2 regions of the Brevundimonas sp. 374 genome follow, and region 2 is predicted to be linked to the other one. Evidence: riboswitches for the same ligand, from Rfam matches in the RefSeq annotation. Region 2 holds a riboswitch; the other holds the start of a gene.

Region 1 (4,549 bases), on a different contig from region 2:
GACCAGTTCGACCATGTCGCCGCCGTCGATCGGGGCCTTGAAGTCGATACGGTTGGTCGCTGCCATGACCATGACTTCGCGCGCATGGCGGGTCGCTGTGACGAAGGCGGCTTTACCCATGAGCTTGAGCGCGTCGCCGCCAAAAAGGGTGCCGTAGTGGTTGGTCGTGCCGGGAAAGACCATCTCTGCGGTCCTCAGCCAGCCGTCGTCCGTTTCGTCTGCCTGATCGAGCGGCGCCAACGGTTGATGATCGTCCGCCGGCCTCAGTGCGACCATGTTGAAGGCTCCGCGCGTGCACAGGCGGCGCTCGCCGCTCAGCAGGCTTTCGGCGTGCAGTTCGACTTCGACGCCCAAGGACGAGCGCCCGATCCGAACAACGCGGCCGACCGCCTCGACCATCTCGCCGATCCGGGCAGGGGCGGCGAAGTCGATCCGCTCGCATCCGGCCGTGACCACGGACCGTCGCGCGTGACGGCTGGCGGCCAGAAAGGCGACCTTGTCCAAGTGGGCCAGACCAACCCCGCCGAACAGGGTGCCATGGTGGTTGGCGTCGCCGGGGAACACCATGTCGATCAGGCGCACCCTCACGGCTCGCACCTTTCCGCGCCGTAGTAGAGGTCGCGGGACAGTTCCTCGCGCACGATCTCGGCGCCGGCGCTCAAGGCGCGCAGCTTGCCGTTGGCGACGCGGCGCGACAGGGGCGCCATACCGCAGTTGGTGGCCGGATAGAGTTTGTCGGCGTCCACGAACTGTAGCGCCCTGCGCAGGGTGTCCGCCACCTCTTCGGGCGTTTCGATCGTGTCGGTCGCGACGTCGATGGCGCCGACCATCACCTTCTTGCCCCGGATCAGTTCGATCAGATCCATCGGGACGCGCGCGTTCTGGGCTTCGAGCGAGATGATGTCGATGCTGGAGGTCCGAAGCTTGGGGAAGGCCTCCTCGTACTGCCGCCATTCCGAGCCGAGGGTCTTCTTCCAGTCGGTGTTGGCCTTGATGCCGTAGCCGTAGCAGATGTGGACCGCCGTCTCGCACTTCAGCCCCTCGGCCGCCTTCTCCAGGGTCGCCACGCCCCAGTCGTTCACCTCGTCGAAGAAGACGTTGAAGGCGGGCTCGTCGAACTGGACGATGTCGACGCCGGCGGCCTCCAGTTCGCAAGCCTCCTCATTGAGAATTTTGGCAAACTCCCAGGCCAGTTTTTCGCGGCTGCCGTAATGGTCGTCATACAGGGTGTCGATCATCGTCATCGGCCCGGGCAGGGCCCATTTGATCGGCTGGTCGGTCTGGGCTCGCAGGAACTTGGCGTCATCGACGAAGACCGATTTCGGACGGCTGACGGCGCCCACGACCACCGGGACGCTGGCGTCATAGCGATTGCGGATTCGCATGGTCTTGCGGTTCTCGAAATCGACGCCGTCGAGGTGTTCGATGAAAGTCGTGACGAAATGCTGGCGGGTCTGTTCGCCGTCGCTGACGATGTCGATGCCGGCCCGGCGTTGATCGTCGAGCGACAGGCGCAGGGCGTCCTGTTTGGCCTCGATCAGGTCATCGCCCTGCAGCTTCCAAGGCGACCAGAGCGTCTCGGGCTCGGCCAGCCAGACGGGTTTGGGCAGGCTGCCGGCGGTCGAGGTCGGGAGAAGGGTTTTCATGAGGGGAGACTCTGAAATCTGGAAACTGATCAGGCGGCGGCGAAGGCGGCCGACCATTGGTCGAGGCGGGCGCGGTGCGGCTTGATGAACCGCTCCTCGACGAAACGGCCCTGCTCGACGGCCAGCCGACTACGCTCGTCGCGGTCGTAGACGATGCGGGTCAGCGAATAGTCCTGCGCCTTCAGGCTGGGCTGATACAGCTCGGTCGCCGGGGAGTTGGCGTTGTAAATCTCGGGCCGATAGATCTTCTGGAAGGTCTCCATCGTGGCGATGGTGCTGGCCAGTTCGAGGCCGGTGTAGTCGCCGGTCAGGTCGCCGACATGGTACAGGGCGAACGGCGCGACGCTGCCCGGTGGCATGAAGTAGCGGACCTTCATCCCCATCTTCGCGAAATACCGATCGGTCGGCGAAAAGGCGTCGTTGTCGTATTCCAGGCCCAACACAGGATGGTCGAAGCCCGTGCGGTGATAGGTCTTGTTGCTGGAGACGCTGAGGCAGATGACCGGCGGCTTGGCGAAGTTGTCGCGATAGGCGCGCGACGTCAGAAAGTGCCGGAACAGCTTTCCGTGCAGATCGCCGAAGTCGTCCGGCACGCCGCCGTTCGGATGCGCCTTCAGGTGTTCGGGCAGGACTACGCTGAAGTCGTAGTCACGGACATAGGAAGAGAAGTTGTTGCCCACGATGCCATCGATCCGCCGGTTCGTCTCCTTGTCTATGATCGTCGTCTGCAGGATTTCGATCAGCGGAAAGGCGTCGTCGCGCTCCGAGCAAAGGCTCATCTCGACCGAGACGATCTGAAGCTCCAGCGCATAGCGATCGCCCCTCGGATTCTTGTGGTGCGCCAGCGAGTTGAAGCGGTTGTCGATCATCCGCAGGGTATTGCGCAGATTGTCCCGGCGGCTGTCTCCTCGCGCCAGGTTGGCGAAATTGGTGGTGATCCGCGTCGTCTCGGCGGGACGATAGTCTTCGTCGAGCGCGGTCCGCGTGATCCTGAATGTGAAGTCGGTGCTCGCCATGTCTCTGCCGTTGATGCTGTGGCGAGACAGCGGACAGGGACGCGCGACCGCTCGCGCGCAGTCGTCCCGTCGCGGCGTTCATGCGACCTGACCGGACACCCCGCCGGAGGACGTTATCTGTCGGGGCAGGTCTCCTGGCTCACGGGTCACGGCTTCGGGTCCGGCCTTCCCAACGTCCGAAGACGTCAGTGACACGAAATGGACCTTCGGCTCGCCGCTCACAGTTGCGGGGGCAGCGCCGGCATCGCACCGGCTTCCCTCTTAGCTCCGCATCGCCCGAAGGCGACGCGCAGAACCTCGACCTATTCATGAGACGCGCACCCGACGCCGAAGTCAAGAAACGCATAAGGATATCCTTATGGCTTCTGGCGGCTTCTATCATCGCTCCTGCTGTTCAGCTTTCCGGGGTCATGGCTCCACGAGCCCATCAAAGATTGAACAGCATCTCTTTGGATCCCGGTCTGCCACAGACGCCGCCGGGAAGTTCGTCGTCCGACAATACTGAGGCTGCGCGAAGGCACGGGCGAAGCGCTCGAGGTGCTAGCTTATGCGCTGATAACGATAACGAATCCTCGAGGTTTGGTGGAAATGAGGCACCTTAATTCGAAGAGGTTCTGTCAAGTCCGCAGATTGCGCTAGCCCAATCACTCAGGGGCTTGAACCCTCTGGGCGGCGCCCATCGGGCGCGCTGCGCGTTGTCCCGACGATGAAGCAGCCCTTTCGATACCCTACGACTCCAGACGGCCGCTATTTCGTGGTACGAGGCCGGCTTTGGCGATGCGCCAATCCAGCGTTGTCGGCTGCGGCGAGGGACGAACTGGTGCATCATCTGATGTCGGCGCGCCGGGCGGTGCGGACGGCCCTGGCGGCTGAGGATCCAGATGCTCTGGCCGCATCGCGGCGGAGCGTGGACAAGGCCAAGGTGGGGCTGGGCGAGCGGGGGCCGGTTTGGTGGAGCGACGGCTCACCGGATCTCAATCGGCGCATGGTGCGCAACACCCCCTACGCGGATTGGTTCGCCAGTTTGTCCGAGACGCGCGAATGATGACAGCATTCCATCGTTTCGTTGTGGCTTAGGCTATGCGTGCGATACGCCGACGGCCGAAATAGCCGCCGCACGGAAAGATCCTGCAACTTCCTTTTAGGGCGGTTCCGTCGCGCTGGCGGCTGAAACGACTGGGGGTACGAAAGCGGGCGCAACCCCCGGCCGGCCTTGGGGTTGAGCCAAGATGAAATCGTCACTTGCCGACACCGATCTTTCCGCCACGGGCCAACAGGTCCTCGTGGGAGGGCCAGCGCCCGAGCAGGACGACGGCAAGCGTTGGAAAATGCCGGCCGCGGCTGTGGCGGCTGGACTTGCTGAGATGAAGGCAAGGCGATCGCAGGCGGTGGTTTTCATAGCCACCAGCGAACGCCGCGCCGATGAGATTGCGGCGGCCCTCTCGCCGATGGTGAAGGACGCCGAGGTGCTGGTCTTGCCGCCCTGGGACTGCCTGCCTTACGACCGCGCCGCGCCTTCGCGAGAAAGCATGGGGCGGCGTATGGCGGTCCTGGCCGCCCTGAACGAAGCCAGCGCAAGGCCTGTGTTCTTGGTCACCTCGCCCGATGCGATCGTGCAGCGGACGCCGTCGCGCGAGCGGATCAAGGCCCGCTTGTCGCTCGCGGCGGGCGAGGCGCTGGATCGCGAAGTCCTGGAATCGTTTCTGACCGATACGGGCTATGCGGCGGATGAGCGGGTCGACGAACCTGGCGAGTACGCTCTGCTCGGCGCGGTGGTCGACGTCTTCCCGCCGGCGTCCGCAACGCCTTATCGCATCGCCCTGGACCAGGCGGACCGGATCATCGAGATTCACGCCTTCGATCCCGTGTCACAGCGCCGGGGCGCCG
Region 2 (4,549 bases):
CTGGACGCCATAGGAGCGGTCGGCCGCGCCGGGCGCCGCCTCGTGCAGGAAGACCAGTTCGCCGTTCCACTCGCGCGCGACCATGGACAGGTTGCAGACGTGGTCCAGCCGCGTCTCCAACTGAGCCAGCTCGTGATAGTGGGTGGCGAACAGGGTGCGGGCGCGATTGGTCTCGTGCAGGGCCTCGGCCGTGGCCCAGGCGATGGCCAGACCATCATAGGTGGCGGTGCCGCGCCCGATCTCATCCAGAACGACGAAGCTGTGCGGCGTGGCCTGGGTCAGGATGGCGGCGGTCTCGACCATCTCCATCATGAAGGTGGAGCGGCCGCGCGCCAGGTCATCGCCGGCGCCGACGCGGCTGAACAGCCGGTCCACCACGCCCAGCCGCATCGAGCGGGCAGGCACGAAGGCGCCGGCCTGGGCCAGGATCACCAGAAGCGCATTCTGGCGCAGGAAGGTCGATTTACCCGCCATGTTCGGGCCGGTGACGATGGCCAGGCGCGATCCGTCCTGGCCCGACCCGTCAAGCCGGGCGTTGTTGGGTGTGTAGGGATCGCCGCCCGCCTTGACCGCAGCCTCCACGACGGGGTGGCGACCGGCCTCGACGCAGAAGGTCAGGGTGTCGTCCACGATCGGGCGGGTCGCGCCGACTTCCTGGGCCCATTCGGACAGGGCGGCGTGGGCGTCCAGTTCGGCGAGCGCCTCGGCGACGGCCTGCAGCGGCTGGGCCAGGCGGGCGGCCTCACGTCGCCAGCCCTCGAAGGTTTCGCCCTCGATGGCGAGCGCCCGGTGGCCGGCCTGACTGATCTTGGCGTCCAGCTCCGACAGTTCGACGGTGGTGAAACGGACTTGGGCAGCCAGGGTCTGGCGATGGATGAAGGGGCTGTCGGGCCCGGCGCGGAGTAAGGCTTCGGCGGCCTTGGCGCTGGTTTCGAGGAAATAGCCCAGCACGGCGTTGTGCTTGATCTTGAACGGCACGCCGGACTCGGCGACGGCGCGGGTCTCCAGATCGGCAACGACGCGGCGGCTGTCGTCGCGCAGGGTGCGGGCGGCGTCCAGTTCGGGGCGATAGTCGGGGCGCACATAGCCGCCGTCGCGCGCCAGATGGGACGGCTCGTCCACCAGGCCGTCGATCAGATCGGCCTTCAGCCGCGAGACGTCGGGCGACAGGGTCAAGCGGTCCAGCGCCGAGGCGATGCGGCGCGGCTGACCGGTCAGGGGATCGACCTGACCCACGAACAGACCGGCGACGCCCTCCGCGATCGACAGGCCGGTGCGCACGGCGGCCAGGTCGCGCGGGCCGCCCCGACCCAGCGCCAATCGCCCGACGGCGCGGGCGATGTCGGAGGAAGCCTTCAGCGCGTCGCGCAGGTCACGACGCAGATCACGGCGCTCCAAGAGCCATTCGACGGCGTCGAGCTGCTCGTTGATGGCCAGGGGATCGCGCAGGGGCCGGGCGATGCGTTCGGCCAGGGCCCGGGCGCCGCCCGAGGTGACGGTGCGGTCGATGCAGGCGAGCAGGCTGCCCTCACGCTCGCCGCGCTGGGTGCGATCGATCTCAAGACTGGCGCGGGTCGCAGGGTCGATGGCCAGAAAGCCGCTTTCGCCCAGACGGCGCGGCGGGGCCAGGGCAGGGACCTTGCCGGCTTGGGTCGTCTCCAGATAGGCGGCGATCAGACCCAGCGCCGAGACCTCGGCCTCCTCGAAAGCGCCGAAGCCGTCGAGCGCCGAGACGCCGTACAGGCGTTCGACGCGGGCGCGCGCGGCCTGGGGTTCGGCGATGGCGCCGGCCAGCGCCTGGACCACGCCGCCCGAGCCGTCCAAGGCGTCGCGGGTGGTCTCGTCAGAATACATACGGTCGGTGACCAGGACTTCAGACGGGCGGAAGGCGGCCAGGGCCGCGCCCAGGTCTTCGATAGAACAGGCGACGCTGTCGACCGCGCCGGACGACAGTTCGACCACGGCGACGGCCGCCCGACCTTTACGCACCGCGACCGCCGCCAGACGATTGGCGCCGCGCGCGTCCAGCAGGCTGTCTTCGGTCAGGGTGCCGGGCGTCACGACCCGGACCACGCCGCGATGCACCACCGCCTTGCCGCCCCGCTTCTTGGCCTCGGCGGGGTCTTCCAGCTGTTCGCAGATGGCGACCTTGTGGCCGATGCGGATCAGCCGGGCGAGGTAGCCCTCCATCGCATGGACCGGCACGCCGGCCATCGGAATGTCCTCGCCCTGATGCTTGCCCCGCTTGGTCAGGGTGATGCCGAGCGCCGCCGCCGCGACCTCGGCGTCCTTGAAGAACAGCTCGTAGAAATCGCCCATGCGGAAGAACAGGATGGCGTCCGGCTGGCCCGCCTTGGCCGTCAGATATTGCGCCATGAACGGCGTCGCGCCTTCCAGCGAGGCGGCGATTTCCGGGGGATGGGAGACGGGGGCGTTCATGTGGCCACAGGGTGACGGATCGCGCCCGGCGGCTCAAGGCCGTTGACCGGCTCTTGCACAGGCTTGTCGGCCCTGCGATAGGCCACGTCAGGCGGTTAAGGGAACACGGTGTGACGCCGTGGCTGTGCCCGCAACTGTAGGCGGCGAGAGCGTCGTCCGTCCGGGGTTTCGATCCCGGCGCCACTGGGAAACTGGGAAGGCGAGGACGGCGGTTTACGACCCGCAAGCCAGGAGACCTGGCCGCCGACGTCGCTCGCTCCTGTCCGGGACCAGACAGCAGCGCGGTTTCTCCGTGGAAGCGACCCGACCTTGCGCCGTCCAGACCCATAAGCGGCCTGGCGGGTCGGTTCGCTCATGACGGTCTCTCGCGCGCATTTGCGGGACCGAACACGGGGGTATCGCTCAATGAAGCGTTCCATTCTTCTTTCGACGGCGGCGATTGCGGCCGCCTTCGCCGCGCCTGCCTTTGCCGAGGACGCCACCCAGCTGGACGAGGTGATCGTCACCGCCACCCGCATCCCGGCCATCGTCGCCGACACGCCCGGCGCCCGCGTCATCGACGGCAAGACCATCGAGCAGCGCGGCGCCATCTTCGCCGCCGACATCCTGGCCGATGTGCCGGGTCTGTCGGTGACGCGCTCGGGCGCTTTCGGCGGCGTAGCCCAGGTCCGCATGCGCGGCGCGACGCCCGGCAAGACCCTGGTCCTGGTCGACGGCGCGCCGGTCAACGATGCGGCCGAGCCGAACGGCGCCTATGACTTCTCCAGCTTCGAACTGGCCGATATTGCGCGGATCGAAGTGCTGAGCGGCCCGCAGTCGTCGCTGTGGGGATCCGACGCCATCGGCGGGGTGATTTCCTTCACGACGCAAGAGATCGACGGCCTGCGCGCCGAGGCCGAGGCCGGCAGCTTCGACACCGTGCGCGGCCGCGTGTCGGCCGGGGTCGCCAACGAGACCTACGCCTTCAGCGCCTATGCTTCACGGTTCGACACCGACGGGATTTCGGCGGCCGACGAGGCGGACGGCAACACCGAGGCCGACGGCTTCCGCAGCACGACGCTCGGCGCCAAGGGTCGCTACGTCCTGTCCGATGCAGTCAAGGTCGATGGATCGGTGCGCTGGAACAAATCAAAGGCCGATATCGACGGCTTCCCGGCGCCGAACTATGCGCTGGCCGACACCGCCGACACCCAGGAGAGCGAGCAATGGTCGGGCTTTGGCCGGGTGACGGCCAAGGCGTTCGGCCTGACCCATCAGTTCAGCGTCTCGGCGTCGGATCTGGATCGCAGCTCGGTCAGCGGCGGCTTCGGCTCGACCTTCACCGGCGACCGTCAGGCTTATCGCTGGCAGGCGAACGGCCAGGCGCAGGACATCGACTATGCGTTCGGCGTGGAGCGGAACGAGGCCTCGGCGGCCCTGTCGTCGGGACTGTCGCGCGACCTGTCGATCACCTCGGTGTTCGGCGTGGCCCAATACGATGTCGGCGCGCTGAACCTGACCGGCGGACTGCGGTATGACGACACCGACGATTTCGGTTCCAAGACGACGGGGCGGGTGTCGGCAGCGTACGACTTAGCCGGCGGCTTCATCCTGTCGGGCGCCTACGGCACGGGCTTCAAGTCGCCGACGGTCAGCCAGGCGGTCTGCGACTTCTGCTTTGCGCCGCGGCCCTATCCCGAGCTGAAGCCGGAAACGGCCGACAGCGTCGAGATCGCCTTGGGCTGGGCCTCGGCCGACGGTCGGTTCGACGGGCGGGCGACCCTTTATCGCCTGAACGTCGAGGACCAGATCACCTATTCGGCCGGTCGCTATATCAACGTCGCCAAGACGCGGTCGGACGGGTTCGAACTGGAAGGCCGCGCCCTGCTGGGCGGCGGTTTCGACCTGACGCTGGCCTATGCCTGGACCGACGCGACGGACCGCACAACGGGCGCGCGCCTGCTTCGCGTGCCGGAACACGCCGGTTCAGCGACCCTGGGCTGGACGGGCGATCGTCTGTCCGGCGCGCTGACAGTGCGGGCGGAAGGCGATCAGGACGACTCGGGCGGCTTCTCGACCGTGGCGCGCGACGGCTTCGTCACCGCCAATCTGAACGCGGTCTATGAACTGA

Evidence for each region. Region 2 has a riboswitch for cobalamin ahead of BLR19_RS10780 (TonB-dependent receptor plug domain-containing protein). Riboswitches for the same ligand answer to the same signal wherever they lie in the genome.
Region 1: it holds a riboswitch for cobalamin, as region 2 does, so the genes downstream of both, BLR19_RS00040 (DUF1852 domain-containing protein) here and BLR19_RS10780 (TonB-dependent receptor plug domain-containing protein) in region 2, are expected to answer to the same signal.

Annotation. Positions count from the first base shown of each region.
Region 1 is NZ_FNKT01000001.1:7,389-11,937, forward strand. Features, by position in the region: gene BLR19_RS00030 (acyl-CoA thioesterase) at 1-588, opposite strand, end outside; gene BLR19_RS00035 (methionine synthase) at 585-1,646, opposite strand; gene BLR19_RS00040 (DUF1852 domain-containing protein) at 1,676-2,662, opposite strand; cobalamin riboswitch at 2,769-2,977, opposite strand; gene BLR19_RS00045 (hypothetical protein) at 3,483-3,707, shown strand; gene BLR19_RS00050 (DEAD/DEAH box helicase) at 3,892-4,549, shown strand, end outside.
Region 2 is NZ_FNKT01000003.1:104,439-108,987, reverse strand. Features, by position in the region: gene mutS (DNA mismatch repair protein MutS) at 1-2,439, opposite strand, end outside; cobalamin riboswitch at 2,490-2,699, shown strand; gene BLR19_RS10780 (TonB-dependent receptor plug domain-containing protein) at 2,845-4,549, shown strand, end outside.